Regions from separate parts of the Paenibacillus sp. FSL R7-0312 genome, predicted to be linked through region 2. Evidence: predicted binding sites of a transcription regulator. Region 2 holds the regulator's gene; each other region holds the start of a gene.
The links. The regulator Rex, encoded in region 2, represses fermentation and respiration genes when NADH is low (regulators of the CRP and FNR family bind a similar motif). The targets are predictions, from matches to a motif close to TTGTGAAATATTTCACAA.

Region 1 (3,160 bases), 290 kb from region 2:
CCTTTAGCCGTAATTTCGGCTACAATCTCATCCCGGCTAAGCGGGGTACAGCTGCAGATCCCCTGCTTGGCGCTTTGCTGGAAGCTATCTCCCAGAACGAACTGCAGAATCTGCTCAACTACAGGCTTACAGCCGCCGCATGAGCGGGTTGCGCCTGTACAAGCCTTGATCTCATCCACTGTAGTGAATCCATTCTCCGTAACGGCATCAACAATCGCCTTTTTGGTTACCCCGTTGCAGCCGCAGACAATTTCTTCATCGGCCATCGCTTCAACCGATAGCCCTTTCTTGGCTCCGCCTCCGCCGCAGCAGCCTGTGCCCATGACCTCTCCATAGATCTCATCGGTCATTTCTGTTCCCTGCTTCACCAGCTTCTGCAGGCTCGCTGCTTCCGTTACATCACCGAACAGAACCGCGCCGACAATAATGTTGTTTTTGAGCAGAATCTTCTTATAGGTTCTCTTCCACTCATCCTTGGCGGATATGACGGTATGCTCCGCTGTTTCGGTGAACTCTCCGGCCGAGAAAACATCAACACCGGAAATCTTGAGCTTCGTCGCGACAACCGAACCTTCGTATCCCGGAGTCTGCACACCAGACAAATGCTTGGCCAGTACCATCCCCTGCTCGAAGAGAGGCGCTACCAGACCATAGCAGGTGCCCCGGTGCTCCGTACATTCACCGACAGAATACACATTAGCCATGGAGGTCTGCAGATAGTCATTGACGACAATCCCGCGGTTAACCTCGATGCCGCTATCCTTGGCAAGCTGAACATTAGGTTTAATTCCGACTGCCATTACCACAAATTCTGCGGGCAACTCACTGCCGTCACTGAAGCGCAGCCCCGTAACCCGCTTTTCTCCAGTCAATTCGACCGTCTGCTTACCCATGGCGAATTTCACACCTTGACGCGCAAGCTCCGCCTGCAGCATAGAAGATGCCGTACGGTCCAGTTGCCGTTCCATCAGATCCTCAAGCAGATGCACAACGGTAACGTCCATCCCCAGATTCACGAGGCCTTTGGCTGCTTCAAGACCAAGCAGACCTCCGCCGATCACAGCTGCCGTGCGGTACTGCTTCGCTGCAGCCAGCATGGCATCGCAATCTGCGATATCACGGAAGCCGACTACCCCGTCTTTTAAACTGCCAGGAACAGGTAATATAAACGAATTAGAACCCGTAGCAATGATAACCTTGTCGTAATGAACCGCCTGTCCGTTATCAGTAATCACCTGCCTGGTTTGTTCATCAATCCGGATCACAGTCGTTCCAGTATGCAGGGTAATATTGTTATCTTCATACCACTGGCGGTCATTCAGAATAATATCTTCAATGGTTTTACTGCCTTCGAGAACATAGGACAGCATAATCCGGTTGTAATTGGGATGCGGCTCACTGCCGATAATCGTGATATCATAAGCCCCGCCCAGCTTTAAAATCTGCTCAATAGTGCCTACACCCGCCATGCCATTGCCAATCAGCACTAACTTTTCTCTGTTCGCTGTCACTGGTAGAACCCTCCTTCGAAACTCAGATTTCTTCACAAACTTGCTTGATATTGAAATTATACTGTCCAAAATTCCCCGGCATTTGTGATTCCAGTCACATTAAATGTGAAACATTTCACATAAAGTAAAATACAAAAAAAGGACCCCTGCGCACTCGGCACAGAAATCCTTGTATCCGATAAAACGGATTCCGCTATCGTAATTACCTCAGAACCAGTGATATCTCCAGCTTGTCCTGCGGTCTGAGCTTCATATCCACACCATTTCCCAGCAGCGCTTTGTCATTAACCTTCAGTTTCCACTCCTCACTGCTGAGTGGTGTGTAATCCATTACGGTAAGAACCGTCTTGTTATTCTCTGCCAGCTTAATCATTCCGCTGTTCTTCATAAGTCCCTTCACTGACAAATCTTCCGTATAGGACAGCACATGCGAATGTGTCAGCTCAGGCTGTTCACTCCCGCCATTCACCATAAGGATAACCGGTTGAAATAACGCCCCGGCTGCGGCCGGCTGCGCTGAGAAGACAATCGCTGCTCCAGCCTCGATTTTACTGTTCCAGTCCGTAAGCTTCTTGCTGTTCACTTGTACTTCCCACATCATATCCTGACTGAGCGCAACCCTATTGACCTCAAGAATACTATAGCCGTCTGCTGCAAAAGTAACGATCCCGCTCTTTCTCAGCAGTTCTATAATGGAATTACCTTCAATATAAGCTTCGTTAAGCAGTCTGCCGGAGGTTCCGGCCATTTCACGTTCACCCACCAGAATTGAAAAAGATAGTCCTGTGCTGCCGCCCGTATTTCCCGGTCCCAGATCCGAGCTGCAGCCGCTGGCTGTGAGTATAAAAACAAGGCACAGTAGTAAGCGCCCCATCCATTTCGTGGACATTCCACGGCACCGCCTTCTTATGTAATATCCCTGACTCCTTTAAGGATACCGCATAGAAGACCTGTTCTCAAATTATTTCTGCTCTAAACCTAACGTTCTTTATAACAAAAAAGTCCCCGGAGGGACTTTCCGTAGCACTACATTTTATTGATAACGCAGGAACAGGATATTATTCTCCAGATGCACATGCTCAAAGGTCATACCCTCCAGCTCCTCAAGGCGTGCATAGGTCAGGCGGTAAGTCGTACAGGCGTGCGCAGGCGGTGTGTAATCGTTGGTTACCCTGCGGAGCTCGCGGAGGATCTCACCGGCACCGTCATGCTCAGCTTCAAGATTATGCAGCAGGCCGCGCAGCTCCGATAGGCCTTCTTCAGTCGGGTTCTGTGTGTAGGCCAGCATTTTAGGGAATTCGCTCTCTTCTTCCTTCGCCGTATGCTGAAGCAGATCTTCGCGCAAAAGATTAAACAGGCGGTGCATCTCACCCAGATGCGGAGAATCCTCGCCATGAACGCGGAAGACCTTGGTCACATTCTGGCTGATTAACGGAAGCTCTTCACGCAGGTAGCGGTGATGCTTGTTCACGATATAATTCACCAGCTCTTCAGAGGAGGCCTCGTTCCAGGCTGTATCCTCTTCCAGCACCGGATGCTCTTCCTGCAGCTTGTTCAGATCCTGAATCATCGCTTCCGGATCAAGCCCTTTCTCGGCAGCAGCTTCAGCCAGCGGCTTCGCGCCTCCACAGCAGAAATCAATGCGCTTA
Region 2 (3,160 bases):
GATTTCTGTGCTTTGGATACCTCAGTTAAGCCAGCCCGTGCTCTGGCAATCTCTTTGGCTTCACTCCGCTCGTTCCACTGATCCTTCATAATGTAGGCATAAAACTGGCTTAGTCCGAACAGAAGGAGCAGAACCAGGGAAATCCCCAGCGGAAGCCATTTTCTCCTCTTCTTCAACATGCAGCTTCCTTTCCAAATAACCTAAATTACCGTTTCAGCAGTCCTTCGAACGTTTCCTGCGCTTTGCGGCGGATAGCCTCTTCATCGAGTGTCAGACATTGTCCGTGCTTCACAACCTGTTTACCGTTGACCCAGACATGTTCCACATCCTTGGCACTAGCCGAATACACGGCATGGGACAAGAGGTCGGTATGCGGCAGCAAATGCGGCTGATCAATATCAATCGCAATGAAGTCAGCCTTCATCCCTGCTGCAAGCCGGCCTACCTGGTTCAGGAAAATCGAATGTGCACCATATTCTGTCGCCATGAGCAGCGCCTCAGGAGCAGGTACTGCCGTTGGATCACCGCTTACGCCTTTATGAATCAGCGCGGCCAGCCGCATTTCCTCAAACATATCAAGATTGTTGTTGCTTGCCGCGCCGTCCGTACCCAGGGATACCTTAACTCCTGCTCTAAGCAGCTCAGGAACACGGGCTACTCCGCTCGCCAGCTTCAGGTTGCTGCCGGGATTATGAGATACGCCAACATTATGGCGGGCCAGAATCTCAATCTCTTCATCGTTCAGATGAACACCGTGGGCGATCAGGGACGGCCGGGTGAACATTCCCAGCTTCTCCAGATGCGCGACCGGACGCAGGCCGTAATCGGCCACATTCTGCTCCACTTCATGGCGCGTTTCGGACATATGCGTGTGCATCGGCAGATCAAGATCATGTGCCGCCTGAACAAACTTCATGAAAAACTCCGGAGGACAGGTGTAAGGCGCATGGGGCGAGAGCATTGCAGTAATTCTGCCGTCAGCCTTGCCATGCCAGTTCCGGGCAAAAGCAATCGCCTCCGCCAGCTTGTGGTTCTGCACCTCTTCCGGACACAGGCCAATAACACCGCGCATAAGTACTGCACGGATGCCTGACTGCTCCGTAACCTCAGCAACCCGGTCCATATGATCATACATATCGAGGAAGGTCGTAGTGCCGCCCTTCAGCATCTCAAGAACGGATAGTGAGGTGCCCCAGTATACATCTTCACCGGTGAATTTCTCTTCCATCGGCCACATTTTTTCCTGCAGCCAAGCCTGCAGCACCATATCATCGCCGTAGCCGCGCAGCAGCGACATCGCCGCATGGCCGTGGGTGTTGACGAGACCCGGCATGAACAGCAGCCGGCTACCGTCAATAACCTCGGCATCCTCTTCAATTACAGGCTTCGCTTCACCTATGTAAGTAATCAGATCATTTTCGATGGTCATATAACCGCTCAGCACCGGCTTATCGCTGCCAGGAACCAGAAAACGGCCGTCTTTAATAATGGTTTTATTGCTGCTCATCTTCAGCTTCGTCCTTTCCGTCATGCAAATAATAAGCCAGACTCTGCAAATCCGTAGTGAAATCGGCGGCATGAATCCGGATATTGGATGGAGTCTTAAGAATTACAGGGGCAAAATTCAGGATCGCCTCAATGCCCGAATCCACCAGAATGTCAGCAACGTTCTGTGCTTCACTGTCCGGAACGGTAATAATCCCAATACGGATGCCCTGTGCACGGATGGTATCCCCCAGCTCACTCATCGGCTGGACAGTCAGCGAGTTGATCTGCTGGCCTACCTTAGGCTCATAAGCATCAAATACAGCTGTAATCTTCATCGTATCCTTCAAGTAGGCATTGTAATTCGACAAGGCGTGGCCGAGATTACCTGCACCTACCAGAGCTACATTAATCTGCTGGTCCAGCTTCAGAATATGCCGGATCTTCTCAATCAGATAAGAGACATCATAACCAATGCCCTTTCTGCCGAAATCACCAAAATAAGCCAGGTCCTTGCGGATCTGGGCGGGGTTGAGATCAAGCTTCTGTCCCAGCTCCTGAGAAGAAACTGTTGAGATTTCACGTTTTTGGAGATCGTTCAGGAAACGCAGGTACACTGGGAGTCTGCGAACAACGGCCTCTGATATTTTATCCGATTTCATGTTTTCTCCTCCTAAAGTTTTGATAGCATATGCTGCTTGATTCAACTTCACAAAACTTGCTTCGTAAGCATACGCTTAGTTTTGATAGCATAGCTTCACTGCTGTTAAGCCGGTTATAGGAACCGTGCTCCAGGCCTGCCCGTTTAGGCAGGAGCCGTGGAGCGCGGGACTTCAGAACAATAATTACTTATACATAATATCAGCCGGCGACGGATTATTAAACCCCGCCATCTTCAAGCCATTCTGCAATCCGCGGAACGATCTGATCCGTCAGCATATGCTCCATCTTGGGTCCGGGCAGCGAATACAGGAAATACTTCCCATAATAAGATTCGATTACCCTGGTATCATATACAATAACGATTCCGCGGTCCTGCGCGGTGCGGACCAACCGCCCGAAGCCTTGCTTGAAGCGGATTACGGCCTGCGGGACGGACAGCTTCATGAACGGATTCTTCTTCTGTGCCTGAAGCAGCTCAGACTTCGCTTCAGCCAGCGGATGATTGGGCGGCTGGAACGGCAGTCTGACAATAGCCAGACAGGTCAGAGCTTCCCCGGGAATGTCTACACCTTCCCAGAAGCTGCTCGTCCCCAGCAAGACTGACGCCGAGCTGTCCTGGAACCGACGGATCAGCTTGCTCCGGCTACCGCCTTCTACGCCTTGTCCAAGCACCGCGATATCCTGCGAAGTCAGGGCTTCTTTCAGCGGATCATAGACCTGGCGCAGCATCTTGTAGGAGGTGAACAGCACCAGCATCCGCCCGCGGGTAGCCACAGCAGTTTCTGCCAGAGAATGAACCAGTGTGTCCACAAAGCGGGCATCCCCAATGCTTCCCTTGACACTAGGGAAGTCACGTGGAATGACAAGCAGTGCCTGCTCACGGTATTTGAACGGTGACGGAAGCAGAGCTGTCTGTAGACGTCCCTGCTCTGCAGCCTCACCAAGACCGAGATTATCGATCATGAACTGGAATGACTTATCCACAGACAAGGTAGCCGATGTCAGGATGATA
Region 3 (3,160 bases), 3.0 Mb from region 2:
AGTTGGCATCGGCTGGCAAATATTCACGGATAAATTCAGGCTTCTTATCAGCCAGGTGACCCAGCAGACCCGGATCCTGGTGAGTATAACCGTTATGATCCTGCTGGAACACGGTTGATGTGGCAATAACGTTCAAGGATGGGATATCTGCGCGCCAGGTCTGATCCGTAGCCTTGCGCAGCCATTTGAAGTGCTGGGTAATCATTGAATCGACAACGCGCAGGAAAGCTTCATAGCTTGCAAAGAAACCGTGGCGTCCAGTTAATACATACCCTTCCAGCAACCCTTCAGCCTGATGCTCGGATAGTTGGGAATCAATTACACGGCCATAAGGAGCCAGGAATTCATCCTGAGGTTCCTGGATGGAATCCATCCATTGGCGTTTTGTTACTTCAAAAACAGGTCCCAGACGGTTTGACATCGTTTCATCCGGTCCGAAAATTCTGAAGTTGCGGTTCTCTTCATTGAGCATTACAACCTCTTTCAGGTATTTGCCCAGTACTGCCATATCTTGCGCAACCACTTGACCTGGTACGGAATTATCCAGCGCATAGTTGCGGAAATTCGGCTTGTGCAGATCTTTGATCAGGTTACCGGCATTGGTTACAGGGTTCATTCCCATACGTCTGTCGCCAGTAGGCAGGATCTCAGCCAGATCAGCGTTCAAACGGCCGTTCTTATCAAATAATTCTTCAGGTCTGTAGCTGTTCAGCCATTCGAGCAATGCGGGTGCATGCTTCATATTCTTCTGATCTACCGGAATCGGCACCTGATGAGCACGGAAGGAGCCTTCATTTGGCACGCCGTCCCACGCTTTCGGACCAGTCCAGCCTTTAGGTGTACGGAAGACCAGCATTGGCCATGCAGGGCGTGTGGTGTCGTTATTTTCACGGGCATTCTTCTGAATCGCTGCGATCTTCTCAATGATGGTGTCCAGAACCTTAGCCATTTCCGGGTGCATCAGATCAGGATTCTCACCTTCCACGAAGAACGGTTCCCAGCCATTTCCTGCAAAATAAGCCGTTAACTCTTCTCTGGACATCCGGGACAGAATGGTCGGGTTGCTGATCTTGAAGCCGTTCAAATGCAGAATCGGCAGCACCGCACCATCTGTAATCGGGTTAATGAACCGGTTGGAGAACCAGGAAGCCGCCAGCGGGCCGGTTTCCGCTTCGCCATCACCTACAACAACTGCCGAGATCAGGTTCGGATTATCCAGAATTGCACCCACACTGTGAGACAAGGAGTAACCCAGTTCGCCGCCTTCATGAATCGATCCTGGTGTTTCTGGAGCAGCATGGGAAGCAACTCCACCCGGGAATGAGAACTGTTTGAACAATTTCTTCAGTCCAGGGATATCTTGAGTGATCTGCGGGTAGATCTCAGTGTAGCTTCCGTCCAGATAGGAGTTCGATACCATAACCTGACCGCCGTGGCCCGGACCTTCAATATAGAACATATCCAAATCATATTTAGTAATTACGCGGTTCAGATGCGCATAGATAAAGTTCTGCCCAGGGATGGTACCCCAGTGTCCGATCGGCTTCACTTTTACGTCTGCATCCTTCAAAGGTTCTCTTAACAACGGGTTATCCTTCAAATAGAGCTGACCCACGGAGATGTAGTTCGTTGCGCGCCAGTAGGCGTCAAGCTTGGCCAAATAAGTTTTAGAAGAATAATCCACCTGTGCGATTGATAATCCCATGTCTTCCACTCCCTAATCTTTTCTTTGTATTTTGAATGTATCACTTCTACAGTTACATCATACTCCTGCATTTAATAAATTCAATCTTTTTAACAATTGATACGGTCCAATATTGTGAAATTTTGAACATAGTATGAAATTCGTAGCTAATTAATTATAAAATAAGCATTATTATTATAATTATGTATGTATTTGTTATTTGTTTTCAGGGGCGGAATTCACTAGCTTCGTTGCCGGCTCTTTCTCCGGGAGCAGACGCAAAAGACCGGGATACAATCCCGGCCTTTCGCGACATTATTCAGTTGTTCCCTTATTGAACCGATACGAACGTATTGAACTTCAGATATTTGTAGTGGAACCGCATATGCGAGAATTCAAACGGGGTCCCGTTATCCAGGAAGAAGATCCCTTCCATGATTCCAACAGGCTCATTCTCCTTCAAGTGGAGCAATTCCTGATCATTAGGCAATGACGGCTCGGCAAAAATAGATAAAAAGGATTTGGTAACCGCCAGATTGCGCGACTCCTCCAGATAATGAAAGATCGATCCTTCGATAATCGCCATATCGAGATCCTGTACGATTTTAATCGGAATATATCCGGTCTCAATCATAAAGGGCTCCTCATCAAACAGGCGCAGGCGGACAATCTTATATACGAAATCATGAGGCTGCAGGAACAAATCACGCTGAAGCTCTTCCGTGGGCCGGATAACCTCGAAGTTCAGTACCTTGATCTCCGGCTTCTTGCCATGCATTTGAAAGTTGTCGGAGACCCCGAGATTAGAGCCTTCGTAATTAAAAATCGAATCATTTTTTATGTACAGCGGGTTAATAAAGGTTCCCGATCCGCGTTTCTTGAAAATAATGCCGTAACTCTCCATCTTGGTTAGCGCACGTTTAATGGTACTGCGGCTAACCTGATACGTTTCACTAAGGCTGCGCTCATCCGGCAATCTCATATCAGCAAACCGTCCCGCAAAAATCTTCATCTTGAGGTCATCAATAATTTGCTTGTAGACAAATTGTGTCATGTAGTACTCCTTCGTCGGACCCTGCATTAAAGTTCAATATTAAATATATCATATTAGGGAGAATGATGGCGTTCAAACTTGAAATTAAAAAGACACCCCTAAAGGTGCCTTTTTATGATCTCCATAAAGCGCGGAAGCTTAAAAAATTTCAATTCACCGAATTTACAATTCATTCGTAAGCTTCAATACCTTCATCAAATTGTAGAGTAACAATGCACTTTCCTGGCGCTCCGTTTTCTTCCCGGTCTGGAATTGGAATGGACCGTTTGCCGGCAGTAACCCATGGTCCAAGGCAATAACATAATAAGGTTTTGCCCAATCCGGTACATTCCCGGGAACTGATGCCTTAGCGGACTTATTTACACCTGTGCTTATTTCACCATTTTTCAATGCGTTGACCAGCATAACAATCATCTCTTGAT
Region 4 (3,160 bases), 1.7 Mb from region 2:
GGATGATCTGCCGCATGGAAGCGGCCTGCAATAGGTATAGATGGTTAGGAGAGAATTAATAGGCCAGACTGAATAACCCGTGAATATGGGTTAAATACCGGATATTGCTTGCTTCCTTCATCAGCGTTGCCGGCAGACCCTTCAGCGGTGTGGAATTGCCGCCGACAATCGCTACTCCGTCTCTGCGTCCCAGACTGGCAAGTGTCCCGGAATTCACCGGACTGAAGGTCTCGGAGGCTTTGTCATTCAGGTAAGCGTAAAGGTTATAACCGATCAGTTCACCCATCTGCCAGGCAATTTGTGCCGTTGGCGGATACGGACGGCCGTCCGGTGCGAACACAACCGCACTGTCACCGGCTACAAATACATTCTGGTGTGAAGTGGATTGCAGGAACTCATTCACGGTTGCGCGGCCGCGGTTCACTTCAAGCCCGGACTCACCGATCAGCGGGTTGCCCTGCACGCCGCCGGTCCAGACGAAGGTATTCGCCACAATCTGGCGGCCGTCCTTCAGATCAATGGTATTGCCTGCTACATTCGTAACGGGAAGACCAGTCAGGAACTGAACTCCGCGTTTCTCGAGGCTGGTTGTAGCGCGCTCAATCAGATGATCCGGCAGGACCGGAAGAATCTTCGGTCCGGCTTCTACGAGCAGCAGCTGGATTTCAGCCGGGTTCACTCCATATTTCTTAGTCAGCTTGGGCAATACATCGGCAATTTCACCTACAAGCTCAACACCTGTCAAGCCGCCCCCGCCGATCAGGATGGTTGCATCGGCCGCGTTGCCGCTTTTGGCATATTCACGAATCCGGTCTTCAATATGTCCGTGAATCCGCAGTGCATCCGCCGCCGATTTCAGCACCATGCTGTACTGTTCAAGTCCCGGAATGCCGAAATAAGCCGTCGTGCTGCCCAGACCGACAACGAGAGCATCATAAGTCAGCATTACACCATCTGAGAGGACGATCTGCTTGTTCTCTACCGAGAACGAATTAACCTTGGCAATCTTCAGATCGATATCCTTACCGGCGAACAGCTTCGCAAGTGGCATGGCAACCGCCTGTTCCGAAGCACTACCTGCTGCAAGGCGGTGTAGCTCGGTTATGATCTGGTGTGTTGGATACTGATTAACCACTGTAACTCTGGCTTCAGCTTTGCTCATGTATTTGCGCACGGTTAGCGCACTCAATAAGCCGCCGTAACCTGCACCTAGAATAACTATGTGTTTTGACATCATATTTCCTCCATCCCTACGATTAAGAATTGAACAATAATTACTTACCGGATTGGCGTTCGCCGCTGACCTGCAGGTATGCATTCATGAAACGGAGCACGTTTTGTACCTGCGGGTCCTTGATCATTTTCATCATGCCAAACAGGCTGATGGTTTCACTGCTTGCATCCGCGCGGTCTTTCGCTTCAATAACCGTAGCCGCCAGATTCTTGACAGAGCCTACCACAGGACCCGCCATCTCTTTGATTGCGCCTACCGTATCATTTTTCAATACTTCATCCGTTGCAACCGACTGTACGAAATCGACCGATTTGGTTAATACATTCACCAGTTGGGTAATCTGCGGCAGCTGCTCCACCAGAAGAATCAGGGATTCCTGAACTTCCGGCTTCAGAAGCTGATTCAGCAAATCCTCTTGGGGAAGGCCTGCTGCGGGTATTTCTTGTTCCAAAGGGGTTTGGGTAATGGTTTCTGACATATCGAAGTCTCCTTTACAATGGCATTGCTGCTTAAAAGTATTCATCCACTGAAACTATGTGACTATTATAACATTCCGGTTGTAATAAATGTCACAATGTTTTTGGCTTTATAGCCTTATTTTGTGATTAAAATCACTTCTTTTCTCGCTTTTTCAAAATTTATCGACTATTTGAACTAAAATTCACAATTTACTGTTGTTTAATCATTGACGTACGCTTGTAGTTGTGATATTTTAAGCAAGTAACTTATTGTAAGCTTATTTATTAATATCAGCTATTGATTTTTACTAACCAACATACATATCCCAATGGAGGTCATTATTTATGAGTACTTTTTCAGAATTGGTTCAGTCCCGCAGATCGGCTATGAATTTCGTTGAAGGAGTGCAAATCCCACAGAATGAGCTGGAGGAGATGTTCTCACTGGCCCGCCTGGCTCCATCGGCCTTCAACCTGCAGCACGCCCACTACAAAGTCATCAGCGATGACACTGTGAAGGAAGAAATCCGTAAAGGTGCTTACGGTCAATACAAAATCCACACCGCCTCGGCTGTCATCGTTGTGCTGGGTGACAAAAACGCCTACCAGCAGGCTCCAGAAATCTATAGCGGACTTAAAATGCTGGGAGCCATGAGCGAAGAGGATTATGACCGCACCATTCAGTCTATTAATGATTCTTACACCGGAAAAGACGCTTTCCAGCGGGATGAAGCAATCCGCAATGCTTCCTTGTCAGCTATGCAGTTCATGCTGATTGCCAAAGACAAGGGCTGGGATACCTGCCCGATGATCGGTTTTGATCCGGAGGCGGTGAAAGCTACTCTCGGGCTCAGCGACAACTTCGTTCCGGTAATGCTGATTACGATCGGCAAAGACAACAAGCACAAAATTAGACCGCGCGGCTACCGCAAGCCGGTTAATGAGTTCGTTGAATTTATCTGAGCCTACCCCCGGTCCAGCAAAGTCCCTGTTCAATAGTTGACAGCAAAAAGGTCTTCCGGCAGCTTAACCGGAAGACCTTTTTGCTGTGATTTTATAAGATAAAGCTTCAGTCTGATGTTCATTTGGCATAATGCAGTATAGCCGCTGCCGCGCGTTCCCGCCGCTCCGCATCGGGACTGTGCAGGGCAGCCTTCAGAACAGCCAGCGCCTCAGCTATTGTGGCTTCATCCACACGGGCCGGGGAATGAGCAGTCTCCATATCGCCAGCCGAAGAATCTGCAAGCCACAAATCCATTCTTGCTGCAGGCAGCACCCCTGAATAGCGGGTAACCTCCTGATCCGAAGCAAGCAGTGCTTGTACTGCAGAATTTACAGCTGTACGGGGCAGACTCTTCAGCCAGGTTACCCCGCGCCGGTGCGCAGTTCCGCCCTCCACACTCTCCTGCCGGGCATCATAGAAATAATCACCCAGATCGCCAAGGTATACCCATTCCTCATCCGCAAT

Region 1: nirB (nitrite reductase large subunit NirB) is a predicted target of Rex. The motif match lies at 1,615-1,632, and genes of this name have one in related genera.
Region 3: MKX70_RS04660 (phosphoketolase family protein) is a predicted target of Rex. The motif match lies at 1,818-1,835, and genes of this name have one in related genera.
Region 4: MKX70_RS25560 (DUF1641 domain-containing protein) is a predicted target of Rex. The motif match lies at 1,792-1,809, and genes of this name have one in related genera.

What each region holds. Positions count from the first base shown of each region.
Region 1 is NZ_JBBORE010000001.1:3,780,305-3,783,464, reverse strand. Features, by position in the region: gene nirB (nitrite reductase large subunit NirB) at 1-1,511, opposite strand, end outside; gene MKX70_RS16400 (hypothetical protein) at 1,714-2,400, opposite strand; gene ric (iron-sulfur cluster repair di-iron protein) at 2,545-3,160, opposite strand, start outside.
Region 2 is NZ_JBBORE010000001.1:4,070,070-4,073,229, reverse strand. Features, by position in the region: gene MKX70_RS17805 (cell wall elongation regulator TseB-like domain-containing protein) at 1-179, opposite strand, end outside; gene MKX70_RS17800 (amidohydrolase) at 206-1,507, opposite strand; gene MKX70_RS17795 (redox-sensing transcriptional repressor Rex) at 1,494-2,147, opposite strand; gene dinG (ATP-dependent DNA helicase DinG) at 2,365-3,160, opposite strand, start outside.
Region 3 is NZ_JBBORE010000001.1:1,109,183-1,112,342, forward strand. Features, by position in the region: gene MKX70_RS04660 (phosphoketolase family protein) at 1-1,705, opposite strand, end outside; gene MKX70_RS04665 (GntR family transcriptional regulator) at 2,016-2,738, opposite strand; gene MKX70_RS04670 (S-layer homology domain-containing protein) at 2,901-3,160, opposite strand, start outside.
Region 4 is NZ_JBBORE010000001.1:5,783,019-5,786,178, forward strand. Features, by position in the region: gene MKX70_RS25555 (NAD(P)/FAD-dependent oxidoreductase) at 56-1,234, opposite strand; gene MKX70_RS25560 (DUF1641 domain-containing protein) at 1,275-1,712, opposite strand; gene MKX70_RS25565 (nitroreductase family protein) at 2,038-2,655, shown strand; gene MKX70_RS25570 (hypothetical protein) at 2,774-3,160, opposite strand, start outside.